Regions from separate parts of the Janthinobacterium sp. SUN211 genome, predicted to be linked through region 1. Evidence: predicted binding sites of a transcription regulator. Region 1 holds the regulator's gene; the other holds the start of a gene.

Region 1 (7,990 bases):
CTGCTTGCTGATGGCCAGGCCCAGGCCCGTGCCGCCGAAGCGCCGCGTGATGCTCTGGTCGCCCTGGGAAAACGCGGCAAACAGCTGCTGTTGCTGCAGTTCCGTCATGCCGATGCCCGTGTCGCGCACTTCGAAGCGCAGCCAGGCGCGGCCGCTCTCGCTCTCGGCCAGGCTGACGGCCACCACCACTTCGCCGCTTTCCGTGAACTTGATGGCGTTGCCGGCCAGGTTGACGAGGATTTGCTGCAGGCGCTGGGCGTCGCCCACGAGGCGCCGCGGCACGTCGGGCTCGACGGCGATGGCCAGTTCCAGCTCCTTTTCGCCCGCATTCATCGTCATCGTCGTGGCCAGGGTATTCATGACTTCGTCGAGGTCGAATTCGACGGGCGACAACTCCATGCGCCGCGCCTCGATCTTCGAATAGTCGAGCACGTCATTGAGGATGCCCAGCAGCGACTGGCCCGCCACTCTGACCATGGTCAGATACTTGCGCTGTTCCGTGTCGAGCCTGGTATTGCCCAGCAAATACACCATGCCCAGCACGGCATTGAGGGGCGTGCGGATTTCATGGCTCATGTTGGCCACGAAATCGCTCTTCGCGCGGTTGGCCGCCTCGGCCCGGTCGCGTTCCTGTTCCAGCTCCGCCGCGCGCGATTCGAGTTCCTGCTGCAGGCGGTCGCGTTCGCTCATCAGGCCGTTGAACGCTTCCGTCAGTTCGCCGATCTCGTCGCGCTGCTGCACCGGCACGGGCGTGAAGCGGCTGCCGCTGGTGCGCAGGGCTTGCAGGGTGTCGCGCAGGCGCACCAGCGGCGACAGCAGGCGCACGGTGACCCAGCCCAGCACGAAGGCGGCCAGCAGCGAGGCGAGGATGCTCCACAGCACCAATCGGTACAGCACGCCATCGAACGGTTCGAAGGCATCCTCGACGGGGAGCGAGGCGGCCAGCAGCCAGTTCACGGATTTCAGGCGCTTGAAGCTGTTGACGGCCGTGATGCCGCGGCTGTTGGTGCTGACCATGCTGCCTTCGCCATCTTCCTTCAGCAGCTGGGTCGTCGTCAGGTTGGCGTTCGGCTTGCGCGGTTGCAGCAAGCGGCTGGTATCGGGGTGCAGCACGTAGCGCGGCACGGCGCCGCGCGTGAGAATGAAGTAATAGCCGTTCTTGCCGATCTTTTCCGAGCGCAGGCGGCCCAGCAGGTTGTCCTTGTACAGGCGCAGCACGCCGATCACCACGCCGGCCACCTGGCCATCGGCGGCCAGCACGGGCGCCACCATCTGCACGATGGGCATGCCGCTCGACTTGCCCAGCATCGGTTCGGTGATCATGGGCTGGCGCGTGCGCAGGACGGTCTGGAAATACTCGCGCTCGGCGACGTTGATGCCGGCACGCCCCGCTACCTCCGGCATGTCGGCCACGACGGCGCCATGCGCGTCGAGCACCAGCACGTCATCGAACAGCACCAGCATCGAGCGGCGCGAATAGTATTCGCGCAATTGGGCGGGCCGGGCGATCAATTCCGGCGGCTGCTGTCGGGCCGTCAGGGTGACGATCTGCAGCAGCATGCCCAGCTTGTCGTCGAGCTCGGCAGCGGTGCGGGTGATCAGGGACGATTGCTGGCTCAGCAGTACTCGGGTGAAGTCGTCGCGCATGTGCTGCACCTGGATCATGGTGACCAGCGCGATCATGGCGATCGAGGTCAGGCTGGTGGCCAGCGCGACTTTTGCTTTAATGCCGAGAGGCTTCATGATTTCCTTTTCAGTACCGGGCGGCACAGGCGGCAGATAATGCTGTCAGGAATTTTCCTATCAATGCCCCAGCTTGGCAAGCGCCGCCGCGCAAATTGCCCGCCCCGTACGGGCTTTTGACGATGTTGCCATATAATTAAAGGCTGGACGTCGTTTATTCGCCGAATTTACGGTGAAATTGGTATACGGCAACCCTGTATGCGGCTGTATGCAGTAAACTTGTTGTTGCATTTTCTAAAAGGTACCGACATGACTGAAGCGCTACTCACTCCAACCTTGCCCACCGTGAACGTGGAGGCGTTGCGTGCGCGATGCTCGACCTGCAGCATGCATCAATTGTGCCTGCCGATGGGCCTCGATGTGGGCGACATGGACAGGCTGGACCAGATCATAGGCCGCCGCCGCAAGATTGTGCGCGGCGCCTCGCTGTTCCGCATCGGCGACTCGTTCCAGAACCTGTATGCGATCCGCCTGGGGCATTTCAAGACGTACCAGATCAATCCGGGCGGCGAAGAGCAGGTGACGGGCTTCCAGATGGCGGGCGAACTGCTGGGCATGGACGCCATCAGCGCCGACCGCCACCACTGTAATGCGGTGGCGCTGGAAGACAGCGAAGTGTGTGAAATCCCGTTTTCCAGCCTGGAACAATTGCTGGGCAATATGCCGACCCTGCTGCGCCATTTCCACCGCATGATGAGCCAGGAAATCACGCGCGAGCAAAGCGTCATGCTGTTGCTGGGCAATATGCAGGCGACGCAGCGCTTTGCCGCCTTCATCGTCAACCTGGCGTCGCGCTATGAAGCGCGCGGCTATTCGGGCAGCAATTTCCAGCTGCGCATGTCGCGCGAGGAAATCGGCAACTACCTGGGCCTGACCATCGAGAGCGTCAGCCGCCTGCTGTCGAAGTTCAAGAAGGAAGGCTGGCTGCGTGTCTCCAACCGGGAAATTGAAATCCTGCAGCCGGCGAAACTGAAGGCGATTACGGCCGGCACGGACGTCTGCAAATAAGACTTACAGTTCCTCGTCCGCATGCAGCGCGATGCTGCGCTGCAGCGGCCAGGTCCAGATGCCGGACAGGCGCCACTCGCGTTTGTCGTTTTCCACCAGCACTTGCCAGCGGCTGCGCTCGAGCATCGGCAGCGCCACGGAAAAATTGCCGGCCGCATCGGGCTGTACCAGCACCTTGATATCCTTTTCCGGCAGGGTCGCATGCGCTAGGTGCAGCTGCAAAGGCGCCTGATAGGCCTTGCCGAAGCTGTGCACGGAACCGGTCAGGCGCGCTTGCGCCACGTCATACGACAGGCGCGTATCCATCGCCAGGTCGCTGGCGATCGTGTCGCGCTTCAAATCCTGGTTGATCGCCTTGCCCTGCTTGTAATAATCGCCCACCACCAGCGCATCGGGCTGCGTAAACGCGATATAGCCCATGAAGCTGCCGACGACCACGGACAGGCCGGGGCCGATCATCAGCAGCCATGGCCAGCGATGCTTGTACCACGGTGCAACGGGTGCTTGCAGTTTCAGACTGTCGGACATGGTATTTCTCCTGTGTAAACGGCCAATCCCCATGCGGGGACTGGCCTTCCTGCTATTACCGCGGCACGATGAATACCGCGCTTTCACGCACATGCAGCGATGGGTCGTCCAGCGATTGCAATTCGATCGCAATCTTGTTCGAGCCCTTCTCTCCCACGCCGTGCGGCACGCGCAGGCGGATCGGCCAACCCAGCGTTTCCGTCGGCTGCAAGGTCACTTCTTCGCGCGTCAGCAAGGTCAGGCCCGGCAAGCCGGAAGCGCTGATTTTGAAATGCTGGCTTTGCTCCGATGTGTTCATGATCTGCAGGCGGTAGACGTTTTCGATCATGCCGTCTTCCACTTCGCGTCCCATGGAACCGCGGTCGCGGATCACGTCCATTTTCAGGGGCGTGCGCAGGGCCAGCGAAGTACACACGGCGATGATGATCAGGGCCAGGATGGAAGTGTAGATCAAGACGCGCGGGCGCATGGCGCGCTGGCGTATCTGCTTCGAATTGAAGTTGTTTTCCATCGCATGGTCGGTACTGTAGCGTACCAGTCCCCGTGGCCGGTCGACCTTGTCCATCACGCTGTTGCAGGCATCGACGCAAGCGGCGCAACCGATGCATTCATACTGCAGGCCGTTACGGATATCGATGCCGGTCGGACACACCTGCACGCACAGGGTACAGTCGATGCAATCGCCCAGCTTGTCGTTGTTGCCGGCCTTCTTGCTCATGGCGCCACGTGGTTCGCCGCGCTTGGCATCGTAGGTGATGATCAGGGTGTCCTGGTCGAACATGGCGCTCTGGAAGCGCGCGTAGGGGCACATGTATTTGCACACCTGCTCGCGCAGCCAGCCCGCGTTGCCGTAGGTTGCCAGACTGTAGAACAATACCCAGAACCATTCCCAGGGACCGAAGTTCAGCGTGGTCACCGACTGCGCCAGTTCCTTGATCGGCGTGAAGTAGCCGACAAAGGTAAAGCCCGTCCACAGGGCGATGGCGCCCCATACCAGGTGCTTGGCCGTCTTCTTGAACGCCTTGCGCACGGAGGGGCCCTGCTTGTCGAGGGCCATGCGCGCGCTGCGCGTGCCCTCGATGCGGCGTTCGACCCACAGGAAAATTTCCGTGTATACCGTTTGCGGGCAAGAGAACCCGCACCACACCCGCCCGGCAATGGCCGTGACGAGGAACAACAAATACGCACAGATGATCAGCAGGGCCGCCAGATAGATGAAATCCTGGGGCCACAGCACGACGCCGAAAATGTAGAACTTGCGCGTGGTCAAATCGAACAGCAGGGCTTGCCTGCCATTCCAGGTCAACCACGGCAAGCCGTAGAACGCGAGCTGGGTAAGCCATACGCATACCCATCGCCAGGTAGCGTAGCGTCCTTTGGCCTCGCGAGGGTAGATTTGCTCGCGGGCCGCATACATCTTGATGACTTGAGGTTCCATTTTTACTTTGCGGGTGCCTGCGGATTCGACAGGCTCCAGACATACGCCGACAGCACGTGTACCTTGGATTCGCCGAGGAAATCGCTGAAGGCCGGCATGGTGTTGCTGCGTCCCTTGCGTACGGTTTCCATGATGGTGTCGGCGCTGCCGCCGTACAGCCAGGTCTTGTCCGTCAGGTTTGGCGCGCCGAGCATCTGGTTACCCTTGGCATCGGCGCCATGACAGGCCATGCAGGCGCCGAACTTGGCCTTGCCCAGCACGGACTTGACGGGATCCGAGGTCGAGCCGGACAGGCTCAGCACATAATGGGCCACGTTCTCGACATCCTTTTCGGAGCCCAGGGCAGCGCCCATCGGTGGCATTTGCCCATTGCGGCCGTGCATGATGGTGGTCTTGATGATGTCGGGTTCGCCGCCATACAGCCAGTCCTTGTCCGTCAGGTTGGGGAAGCCCTTGTTGCCGCGCGCATCCGAACCGTGGCATTGCGCGCAGTAGGTCAGGAACAGGCGCTGGCCGATGGCTTGCGCCTGCGGATCGGCGGCCACCGTCTTCAAGTCCTGGCTCAGGTACTTGTTGAACAGGGGACCGTAGTCGGCTTCCGCCTTCTTCAGCTCTTCCTCGTACTGGCCCGTCGATTTCCAGCCCAGGCTGCCGGCATAGTTGCCCAGGCCCGGATACAGGAACAGGTAGGCCAGCGAGAAGACGATGGTGATGTAGAACAACCACATCCACCAGCGCGGCATCGGCGTATTGAGTTCCTTCAAGTCCTCGTCCCAGACGTGGCCCGTGGTGCCGTCGGCAGGGGCGCCCTCGACCACTTTGATTTTCGACTGCGAGTACAGCAGCACGCCGCAGCCGATGATGCCCAGCAGGGACAGCACGATGATGTAGATATTCCAGAAGCCATTGGTAAAGTCAGCCATGGTTATGCTCCTTCGCCAGGGTCATTTCGGCTTCGGCCGGATAGTCGAGCGCGTCGTCGGCGAACGGCAGGCGGGCTGCCGCGTCGAAGTCGCTGTTGCTGCGGCTGAACGTCCACCACAGGATGCCCACGAACGTCGTAAAGGAAACCACCGTCATGACGCTGCTGGCGCTGTCAAACAGGTTTTCGATTGCCATGCTAATTCCTTGTTTTGATTAATGTACCGAGGCCTTGCAGATAGGCGACCAGGGCGTCTTCTTCCGTCTTGTCCTGCAGCTGCGCGGGGCCGGCGGCGATCTCTTCATCGCTGTACGGCTGGCCCAGGCGTTTCAGGGCGCGCATCTTCGGCATGATGTCGTCAGGCACCAGCTTGGTCTTCGCCAGCCAGGGGTAGGACGGCATGTTCGACTCGGGCACCACGTCGCGCGGGTTGTTCAAGTGCGTGCGGTGCCATTCGTCGCTGTAGCGCGCGCCCACGCGGGCCAGGTCGGGTCCCGTGCGCTTGGAACCCCACTGGAATGGACGGTCGTAGACGAATTCGCCGGCAACCGAATAGTGGCCATAGCGTTCCGTTTCCGCGCGTAGCGGACGCACCATCTGCGAGTGGCAGTTGTAGCAGCCTTCGCGCACGTAAATGTCGCGGCCCGCCAGGCGCAGCGGCGAGTACGGTTTCAGGCCGGCGACGGGCTCCGTCGTGCTCTTCTGGAAGAACAGGGGAACGATCTCGACGGCGCCGCCGATGCTGATCACCACCGTGACCAGGGCGATCAGCAGCCAGGGGTTTCTTTCAATCCATGCATGTGAAAATTTCATTTGCTTTCGCTCCTATCAGGCGTGCGCCGCGTTCAGTTCCGGAATGCGGGCGACGGGGAGTTTGCTGCCGCGCAGAGTCATCCAGGTGTTGTAGCCCATGATGCACATACCCGACAGGTACAGCAGGCCACCGGCCACGCGCACCACGTAGTACGGATACGTCGCTTTCACGCTCTCGACAAAGGTGTAGGTCAGGGTGCCGTCCGGATTGACCGCGCGCCACATCAGGCCCTGCATCACGCCGGCGATCCACATTGCCGCGATGTACAGCACGATGCCGATGGTGGCCACCCAGAAGTGCACGTCGACCAGGCGCGTGCTGTGCATCTGCGTGCGGCCCGCCAGGCGCGGCAGCAGGTAGTAGATCGAACCCATGGTGATGAAGCCCACCCAGCCCAGGGCGCCCGCATGCACGTGGGCAACGGTCCAGTCGGTGTAGTGCGACAGCGAGTTGATGGTCTTGATCGACATCATCGGACCTTCGAAGGTGGCGATGCCGTAGAACGACAGCGAAACGATCATGAATTTCAGGATCGGATCGGTACGCAGCTTGTGCCAGGCGCCCGACAGGGTCATGATGCCGTTGATCATGCCGCCCCAGCTTGGTGCCAGGAGGACCAGCGAGAAGACCATGCCGATCGATTGCGTCCAGTCAGGCAATGCCGTGTAGTGCAGGTGATGCGGGCCCGCCCACATGTAGGTGAAGATCAGCGCCCAGAAGTGGACGATCGACAAACGGTACGAGTACACGGGGCGCTCGGCCTGTTTCGGGATGAAGTAGTACACCATGCCCAGGTAGCCGGCGGTCAGGATGAAACCCACCGCGTTATGGCCGTACCACCACTGGATCATGGCGTCCTGCACGCCCGCATACGCGGAATACGACTTGGTGAACGAGGCTGGCATGACGGCGCCATTGACCACGTGCAGAATCGTCACGGCCAGGATGTAGGCGCCGAAGAACCAGTTGGCCACGTAGATGTGCTTGACCTTGCGCTTGATCAAGGTGCCGAAGAAAACGATGGCGTAGGCGATCCAGACGACGGCGATGAGGATGGCGATAGGCCATTCCAGTTCCGCGTATTCCTTGCCGCGTGTCATGCCCAAGGGCAGGGTGACGACGGCGCACAGGATCACCGCTTGCCAGCCCCAGAACGTGAAGGCGGCCAGTTTGTCGGAAAACAGGCGCACCTGGCAGGTGCGTTGTACAACGTAGTACGAAGTAGCGAACAGGCCGCAGATGCCGAAGGCGAAAATCACCGCATTCGTGTGCAGCGGACGCAAGCGTCCGTATGTCAGCCATGGTATGTCGAGGTTCAGGGCAGGCCAGGCCAGCTGAGCGGCGATGATAACGCCAACCAGCATGCCGATGATGCCCCATACCACAGTAGCGACCGCGAATTGCTTCACGATCTTGTAGTTATAGTTCAGCGATTGATCCACAAAGACTCTCCCTGGAATTACTATTTATGATGGTGGCCAGAGAGTAAGTGTTTGACCGGGAAAAAACTTTGATGTGGATCAAAATTCCCCGGATG
Region 2 (7,990 bases), on a different contig from region 1:
ATCGATGGTGGTGACGGACGTGGCGATCAGGGTCTTGATTTCCTTGGCGGCTTGCGCCGAGCGCTGCGCCAGGGTGCGCACTTCCGACGCCACCACGGCAAAGCCGCGGCCCTGTTCTCCCGCGCGCGCCGCTTCCACCGCCGCATTCAGCGCGAGGATATTGGTCTGGAAGGAAATGCCGTCGATCACGCCGATAATATCCACGATCTGGCGCGAATTGGCGCGAATTGTCGCCATCGTCGTCACGGCTTGCTGCATCGACACGCCCCCTTGCACGGCCAGGGTGGATGCCTGCCCCGCCAGCTCGCAGGCCAGTTGGGCGTTGTCGGCGTTGTCATTGACGGCTTGCGTCAGCGCTTCCATGGCGCTCGACGTTTCTTCCAGCGAACTGGCTTGCATTTCCGTGCGCGCCGACAGATCCAGGTTGCCGGTGGCAATTTCATGCGAGGCCGTGTCGATCGATTGCACGGCGCCCATGATGGTGCGCAAGGTCTGGTTCAAGTGGGCGATGGTCTGGTCCAGCACGCGCGAGGTGGCGGCGATTTCATCATTGCCCTGTTTGGGCGCGCCCGCCATCAGCTTGCCCGCCGCCAAGTCTTGCACGGCATCGGCAATGCCGCGGATTTCCACCAGCATGGCGCGCCGCACCAGCATGGTCACCACGATGGAGACGAGGATGGAGAGCAGGACGGTCAGCAGCAAGCTCCAGCACAGGGTGCGAAACTCGGCGCTGGCCGTCGCATGGGCCTGGCTGCTGAGCGTCGTTTCCAGCGCGGACAGTTGCGCCAACTGCGTATTGAACTGGCCGAACTGCGTTTCCGCCTTGAGCATGGAATTGGTGGCGATCGACTGGTCCATCTGCGCCATTTCCATGGTTTCCAGCACGGCCTTGCGATAGCCGGCCAGTGCCGTGATGGCCGCATCGACCAGGGTGAGTTCGGCGCCCGTGGCCGTGGCGCGCAGCGAGGCCAGCTGGGTGCCGATGGCCGCGTGGCGCGCCTTGATCTGTTGCTCCAGTGTATCGAGACGGGCCTTGGCGAAGCTGCCATTCGTCCACGACAGCAACTGGTACATATTGCCGTGCACATGCTTGGCCTCCCCTAGTACGTCGGCGGCTGCTTTCAGGTGCGTGATGCGTACCCGCACCATGTTTTCCAGCGAGGCATTTTGCCGCACCATGCCGTACCAGGCGCCGGTCGAGCTGAGTATCAGCAACAGCAGGACCAGGGTGGGCGCCAGCAATAATTTTGGCCCTATGCGTAATTGATTGAGCATGCTCGACTCCTGGCGATGGCCGTTCAAACCGCAGGCGGCGCGCGGTGTGCATGCGCGCCGCCCTTGCCCTATTTTTTGTAGATCCCCGCTTCCAGCACCACATCGTTGACGCGCAGGATGTAGGTGGTCTTCGGCTCGATCTTGCCGGTGGTGGGATTCTTGTATTGATAATCGACCCAGCCCTTGCCCTGTTTTTGCGCCAACTCAATGATTTCACGGCGATATTTCTTGCCATTCGCATCGGGCACATCCGTCAAATCCTTGCCGACGATGGAAGGATTGATGGGGTGGGCCAGCACGATGCCCGTCTTGATGTCGCGCATGTCCACATACAGCGAGCCCTGCACGAAGTCCGGGTCTTTCGCCGTGATTTTCTTCATCATTTCTTCCTTGCCATGCGCCTTCATGAAGGCGGCGCCCCGTTCGGCCATGGCGATGGCGTCTTTTTCCGTTGGTTCGACCGCGGCGCTGACGTTGCCACCGGCAAATGCCAGGCACAGCAGGCTACCCGTGAATAAGCGTTTCATGAAAGCTCCTTGTGATATCGAGGGATATGTTGCCAAGTCGTAATTTACGTCGCCGGCGCTTCCCGCAAATTGCGATGGCACAAACTAAGGTGTTGCTTGTCGGTAGCTTGCAACGTATCGACGGCTTGTTGATATGTAACAATTTGGTTCCGAGCGGCAAGAACTATGATGACTTTCACAGCATGCCAAGCTGGCAAGGCATGGCAGAGGAAGAGGCTGGAATTGGCCGGGATAGGGCTGGTTTCAAGGAAGTTATCGCTGTTTACTGGCAAGGAGCCGATCGTGTCCGCACCCATTACCGAGCCGTTTTCACCCAAGTTCAAGCCGTATACGCGGCACACCATACAACAGGCGCGGCAGTGGGAATGGCTGCCGGAAGAGCAGCGTGAAGCCGTGCAAGTGGTGTCGCACGTCTTGCCGTTTCGCACAAATGCCTATGTGCTCGATCAGTTGATCGACTGGAACAACATCCCTGACGACCCCATCTATCGCCTCGTCTTTCCCCACCGCGACATGCTGGCGCCCGAGCAGTACGCGCACCTGCGCGAGCTGGTGCTGGTGCAACGGGACAAGGCCGCTATCGATGCCTATGTGCATGGCTTGCGCCTGGGCATGAATCCTCATCCGGCCGGGCAGATGACGCACAACGTGCCCCGGGTCAACGATGCGCCCGTGCGCGGCTTGCAGCATAAATATGCGCAAACGGTGCTGTTTTTCCCCAGTGCAGGACAGACGTGCCACGCGTATTGCACCTTCTGTTTCCGCTGGCCCCAGTTTGTCGGCATGGACAACATGAAGTTCGATGCGCACGAGTCGCATGAGCTGGTCGCTTACCTGAAACTGCATCCGGAAGTGACGGACGTGCTGATCACGGGCGGCGACCCGATGATCATGAATACGCGGCAACTGGCTGCCTACCTGGAGCCGCTGCTGGCGCCGGGCCTGGAACATATCCAGAACATCCGCATCGGCACCAAGGCGGTGGCGTATTGGCCGCAGCGCTTTGTCTCGGACCGCGATGCGGACGACTTGATGCGCCTGTTCGAGCGCATCGTCAAGGCGGGCAAGAACCTGGCCGTGATGGGCCATTACAGCCATGCAGTCGAGTTACGCCAGGACATCGCCCAGCAAGCGGTGAAGCGCATCATTTCCACGGGCGCGACCTTGCGCATGCAGGGGCCGCTGATCCGCCACATCAACGAAGACCCCGCTAGCTGGGCCGAGCTGTGGCAGACGGGTACGCGCCTGGGGGCGATTCCGTATTACATGTTTGTCGAACGGGACACGGGCCCGCGCAGCTATTTCGAGTTGCCCCTGGCGAAGGCGCACGAGATTTTCCAGGCCGCCTACCAGATGGTGTCCGGCTTGTCGCGCACGGTGCGCGGGCCTTCCATGAGCGCGTTTCCCGGCAAGATCGTCATCGATGGCATCGTCACCATCCATGGCGAAAAACTATTTGCCCTGCAATTTTTGCAGGCGCGCAACCCGGACTGGGTGCGCCGGCCGTTTTATGCCAAGTTCGATGCGGAAGCGACGTGGATGGACGATTTGAAGCCGGCCTTTGGCCAGGACAAGTTTTTCTTTGAAACGGATGACCCGGTGCCGCAGGTGCCGCATAAAATCATCCGCCTGGCACAGGCCGCCTGAGCATGCACGGCCACGGCGCGCCTGCCCGTTCCGATGCGGCCGTGTTTTGCCTGGTGTTCCTGCCGTTCGCGCTCGGTCATTACCTGTCCTGCCTGCTGCGCGGCGTGAATGCCGTGCTGACGGCAGAATTGCTGGGCGCCATCGCCCTGACGCCGGCCCAGCTGGGCCTGCTGACCAGCGCCTTTTTTCTCGCCTTTGCGCTGGTGCAATTGCCGGTCGGCATGGCGCTGGACCGCTACGGCCCCCGCACGGTGCAACTGTGGCTGCTGGCGCTGGCGGCCCTGGGCGTGTGGCTGTTCAGCCGGGGCCACAGCTTTGCCGGACTGATGTGGGCACGCGCCTTGATGGGGGCGGGCCTGGGCGGCTGTTTCATGGCCGCCGTGAAAGCGATCTCGTGCGCCATCGCGCCAGCTCGCCTGCCGTCCGTGCATGGCTATCTGATCGCCGTGGGCGGCCTGGGGGCGGCCACGGCCACCATGCCCGTCAAGCTGGCCCTGCACTACACGGATTGGCGCAGCGTGTTCCTGGGCCTGGCGCTGGCGGCGCTGGCCATCGGCTTGCTGATCCGCCTGCTGTCGCCGGCCCTGCCTGCGCCCGCCGCTGCGACGAACAAGGTCAGCGTCTGGAGCGTGTATCGCGACAGGGCCTTTCGCCGCACCATTGCCTTGATCTTGCTGCCGCACACGGTGTTCTTTGGCGTGCAGGGCTTGTGGGTGGGGCGCTGGCTGGCCGATGTGGGCGGCTTGTCCGACGACAATGTCGCGTATTTGTTGTATCTGGGCATGGCGGCCGTCATCTTCGGCGCCATCGGCATGGGCATGCTGACGGAGTGGGCGGGGCGGCGCGGTATTGCACCCATGCAAGTGGCGGCCGCCGGTATCGTCCTGTTTGTCGCCGTGCAAGTGGCGATGGCGTGCAATGTGGTGCCCAGCCTGCCTTTGCTGTCCGTGCTGTTTACCCTGCTGGGCACGGTGACGGGCCTCGAGTATGCGATCGTTGCGCAAAGCATGCCGGCCAGCTTGACGGGCAGGGCGGCCACCTGTTTGAATTTGCTCATTTTCACAGGCGCCTTCCTGGTGCAGGCGGGCTTTGGCTTGATCCTCGGCTGCTGGCCCCTGAACAGCCAGCAGCAGTATCCGCCGCAGGCGTACCAGGCGGCGTTTGGCGTGCTGGCGGCCTTGCAATTGCCGGGACTTGCGATGTTTTTCATTCACCGCTGCAGGCGTGCCGGGCCATCCGGTAAAATGGCAGCCTGCACAGCGGCAATGATCAACTCCAAGGAAGACTATGAAACTCGTTCGTTATGGACGTCCAGGCAAGGAAAAACCGGGCCTGATCGATGAAGAAGGCAAACTGCGCGACCTGTCCGGCGTGATCGCCGATATTGATGGCGCGCAACTGTCCGACAAGGCCCTGCGCAAGCTGGCCAAGCTGGACGAAAAGACCTTGCCTTTGGTGCGCGGCAATCCACGCTTCGGCGTGCCGCTGGCGAAAGTCGGCAAGTTCATCGGCATCGGCCTCAATTACGCGGATCACGCGGCCGAGGCCGGCATGGCTATCCCGGCCGAACCCATCGTCTTCATGAAGGCCATTACTTGCCTGAATGGCCCGGACGACAATGTCGTGCTGCCGAAAGGCTCGAAAAAGACGGATTGGGAAGTGGAGCTGGGCGTGATCATCGGCACGCGCGCGCAATACGTGAGCGAAGAGGATGCCCTGAAATACGTGGCCGGCTATTGTGTCGTCAACGATATCTCCGAGCGCTCGTTCCAACTGGAGCGGGGCGGCCAGTGGGACAAGGGCAAGGGCTGCGACACCTTCGGCCCCGTCGGCCCATGGCTGGTGACGCGCGATGAAGTCATCGACGAGCAGGATCTGGACCTGTACCTGGAAGTCAACGGCAAGCGCATGCAGACCGGCAATACGCAAACCATGATTTTTACTGTCGCGCAGATCGTCAGCTACCTGTCGCAATTCATGACCCTGGAACCGGGCGACGTCATCGCCACGGGCACGCCGCCGGGCGTGGGCCAGGGCCGCAAGCCGCAGCGTTTCCTCAAAAAAGGCGACAGCATGCGCCTGGGTATCGCCGGCCTCGGTGAACAGCAGCAGGACGTGGTTGCCTGGACTGCCTGATGGCCGGTAGCGATATCGACCGTTTGCCGCCGTTGCCGCTGGACCAGCTCGATGTCCAGCAGCGCGCGGCCGCGCAAGCCATCATCGACGGTCCGCGCGGGGCGCTGTACGGCCCCTTCGTGCCGCTGATCCGCAGCCCCGAGCTGATGGAAACGGCGCAGCGCATGGGCGAATACTTGCGCTACCGCAGCGCCATCGGCACGCGGCTGTCGGAATTGGCGATCCTGGTGACGGCGCGCCAGTGGGACCAGCAAGTCGAGTGGGCCATCCACGCGCCGCTGGCCGTGCAGAACGGCATTGCGCAAGCGGCCGTGGACGCCATCGCTGCGCGGCGCGTACCGCTTGCCCTGAAGGAAGATGAGCAAGCCGTGCACGACTTTTGCATCGAGTTGCAGCAGAACAAGCGCGTCAGCGATGCCACGTATGCGCGGGCGCTGGCGCTGTTCGGCGAGCACGGCGTGGTCGACTTGATGGGCATCAATGGCTACTACACTTTCCTGGCCATGGTGATGAATGGCGCGCAGACGGCGGTGCCGGCCTTGGGTGTGCCGCCCATGCCCGCCTGATGACAGGTGTTTTTCGGGCAAAGATGGACAAAGTGTAATGAAGTTGAAATTATTCAATATATAATTTTACTTCCCTGCCATTGCCAACAAGCTCAATGAAAACTCGTCCGTGCTTCACCCTGATGGGCCGCGCCTTCCTGGCGCTGGCCCTTTCTTTTTGCCCCCTGATGACGGTGCGCGCGCTTGCCGCCGAGACCGCTGCAACCGCCAGCCCCGGCGCTTCCGCCCTGGAAAATTCAGTCGTCAAGGTGTTTTCCACCCTGCGCGGGCCGGATCCCTATAAACCGTGGAGCAAGGCTGCGCCGCAAGAGGTGACGGGTTCCGGCGTCGTCATCGAAGGCCGCCGCATCCTCACCAATGCGCATGTGGTCGGCTATGCCAGCCAGGTGCAGATCCAGGCGAATGGCGCCGGCGACAAGATACCGGCGACCGTGCTGGCCATCTCGCGCGGCATGGACCTGGCCTTGCTGAAAATTGACGATGACAGTTTTTTTGCCAGCCATAAAGCGGTGCCGCGCGCCAATGTCTTGCCGGACGTGCGCGATGCCGTGCTGGCGTATGGCTATCCGACGGGCGGCACCTCGCTGTCGATCACCAAGGGCATCGTTTCGCGCATCGAATTCGTGCGCTACAACTTCCCCGTGTCCGGCCTGCGCATCCAGATCGATGCGGCCATCAATCCGGGCAATAGCGGCGGCCCCGTGATTGCCGGCGACAAGATGATCGGCCTGGCCTTTGCCGGCATGCTCAATGCGCAAAACATCGGCTACATCATCCCCAACGAGGAAATCGAACTGTTTCTGCGCGACCAGGACAGTGGCGCGCCCAAGGGCAAGCCAGCCATGCGCGACGTGACGCAAACGCTGGAAAATCCCGCGCTGCGCACGTATCTGAAGCTGGCCAAGGGTGTCGAAGGCGCCGTCGTGATGACGCCGGCCAGCAAGGATGCCGCCTATCCGCTCAAGGAGTGGGATGTCATCACGCATATCGGCGATTTCCCCATCGACAATCAGGGCATGGTCAAGCTGAATGCCAACAGCCGCGTGCGCTTCCAGTACCGGGTACAGCAGCTGGCGAAAGACGGCCAGTTGCCGTTGACGGTGGTGCGCCAGGGCGCGCCCCTGAAAATCAAGGTGCCCGTCTCGGCGGCGCACCCGATGCTCATCAGCGGCTTGCAGGGCAATTACCCATCCTATTTCATCTTCGGTCCGATGGTGTTTTCGCGCGCCAGCACGGAATTCATGGCGGCGCCGAATGGCAACCCGGCGATGTTGGGCGGCATGGCGTTTGCCGGCAATCCGCTGGCCACGCGGCGCGGCGATGCGCCCGACAGCGAACGCGAGGAACTGGTGGTGATCGCCGCGCCGTTCTTCCCGCACAAGCTGATGAATGGCTACAGTACCCGTTTCTTCTCGGTCGTCGATTCCGTCAATGGCGTGCGCGTGCGCAGCCTGGCGCACCTGGTGGCCTTGCTGCGCGACCAGACGGATGAATTGCTGACGTTCCGCTTCCAGCAGCGCGATGCGGAAATGGTCGTCGTGCCCCGCAAGGACATGCTGGCAGCGACGGAATCGGTGCTGACGGACAATGGCATCCGCTCGGAAGCGTCGCCCGACATGCTGAAAATCTGGAATGAAAAAACGCCGGTAAACTGATCGTTCCCGGCGTTCCGCAAGACAACAGGCGCGGCGCAGACCGCGCCTGTTTTACTTTAAGCCAATACTTTCTTCAGCCACGCGCCGATGGCGTCGATTTCTTCCTGGCACAGCGAGTGCTGCATCATGTACTCGTGCCATTCCACCTTGTAACCCATGCCGGTGAGCAAGTCGCGCGACTGTT

The links. Region 1 encodes FNR, which switches genes on or off when oxygen is low (the NO sensors DNR and NnrR bind a similar motif). Its sites were predicted from a motif close to TTGATNNNNATCAA; they were not measured.
Region 2: a site for FNR is predicted at 1,931-1,944, ahead of O3301_RS20740 (KamA family radical SAM protein). Genes of this name have one in related genera too.

The regions. Positions count from the first base shown of each region.
Region 1 covers NZ_JAPWIC010000003.1:59,357-67,346, reverse strand. Annotated here, with positions in the region: gene O3301_RS11550 (response regulator) at 1-1,743, opposite strand, end outside; gene fnr (fumarate/nitrate reduction transcriptional regulator Fnr) at 1,993-2,751, shown strand; gene O3301_RS11540 (FixH family protein) at 2,755-3,279, opposite strand; gene ccoG (cytochrome c oxidase accessory protein CcoG) at 3,335-4,717, opposite strand; gene ccoP (cytochrome-c oxidase, cbb3-type subunit III) at 4,720-5,640, opposite strand; gene O3301_RS11525 (cbb3-type cytochrome c oxidase subunit 3) at 5,633-5,836, opposite strand; gene ccoO (cytochrome-c oxidase, cbb3-type subunit II) at 5,838-6,452, opposite strand; gene ccoN (cytochrome-c oxidase, cbb3-type subunit I) at 6,468-7,895, opposite strand.
Region 2 covers NZ_JAPWIC010000006.1:196,065-204,054, forward strand. Annotated here, with positions in the region: gene O3301_RS20730 (methyl-accepting chemotaxis protein) at 1-1,275, opposite strand, end outside; gene O3301_RS20735 (cache domain-containing protein) at 1,344-1,802, opposite strand; gene O3301_RS20740 (KamA family radical SAM protein) at 2,085-3,449, shown strand; gene O3301_RS20745 (MFS transporter) at 3,452-4,792, shown strand; gene O3301_RS20750 (fumarylacetoacetate hydrolase family protein) at 4,737-5,585, shown strand; gene O3301_RS20755 (carboxymuconolactone decarboxylase family protein) at 5,585-6,151, shown strand; gene O3301_RS20760 (S1C family serine protease) at 6,247-7,806, shown strand; gene O3301_RS20765 (alpha/beta hydrolase) at 7,863-7,990, opposite strand, start outside.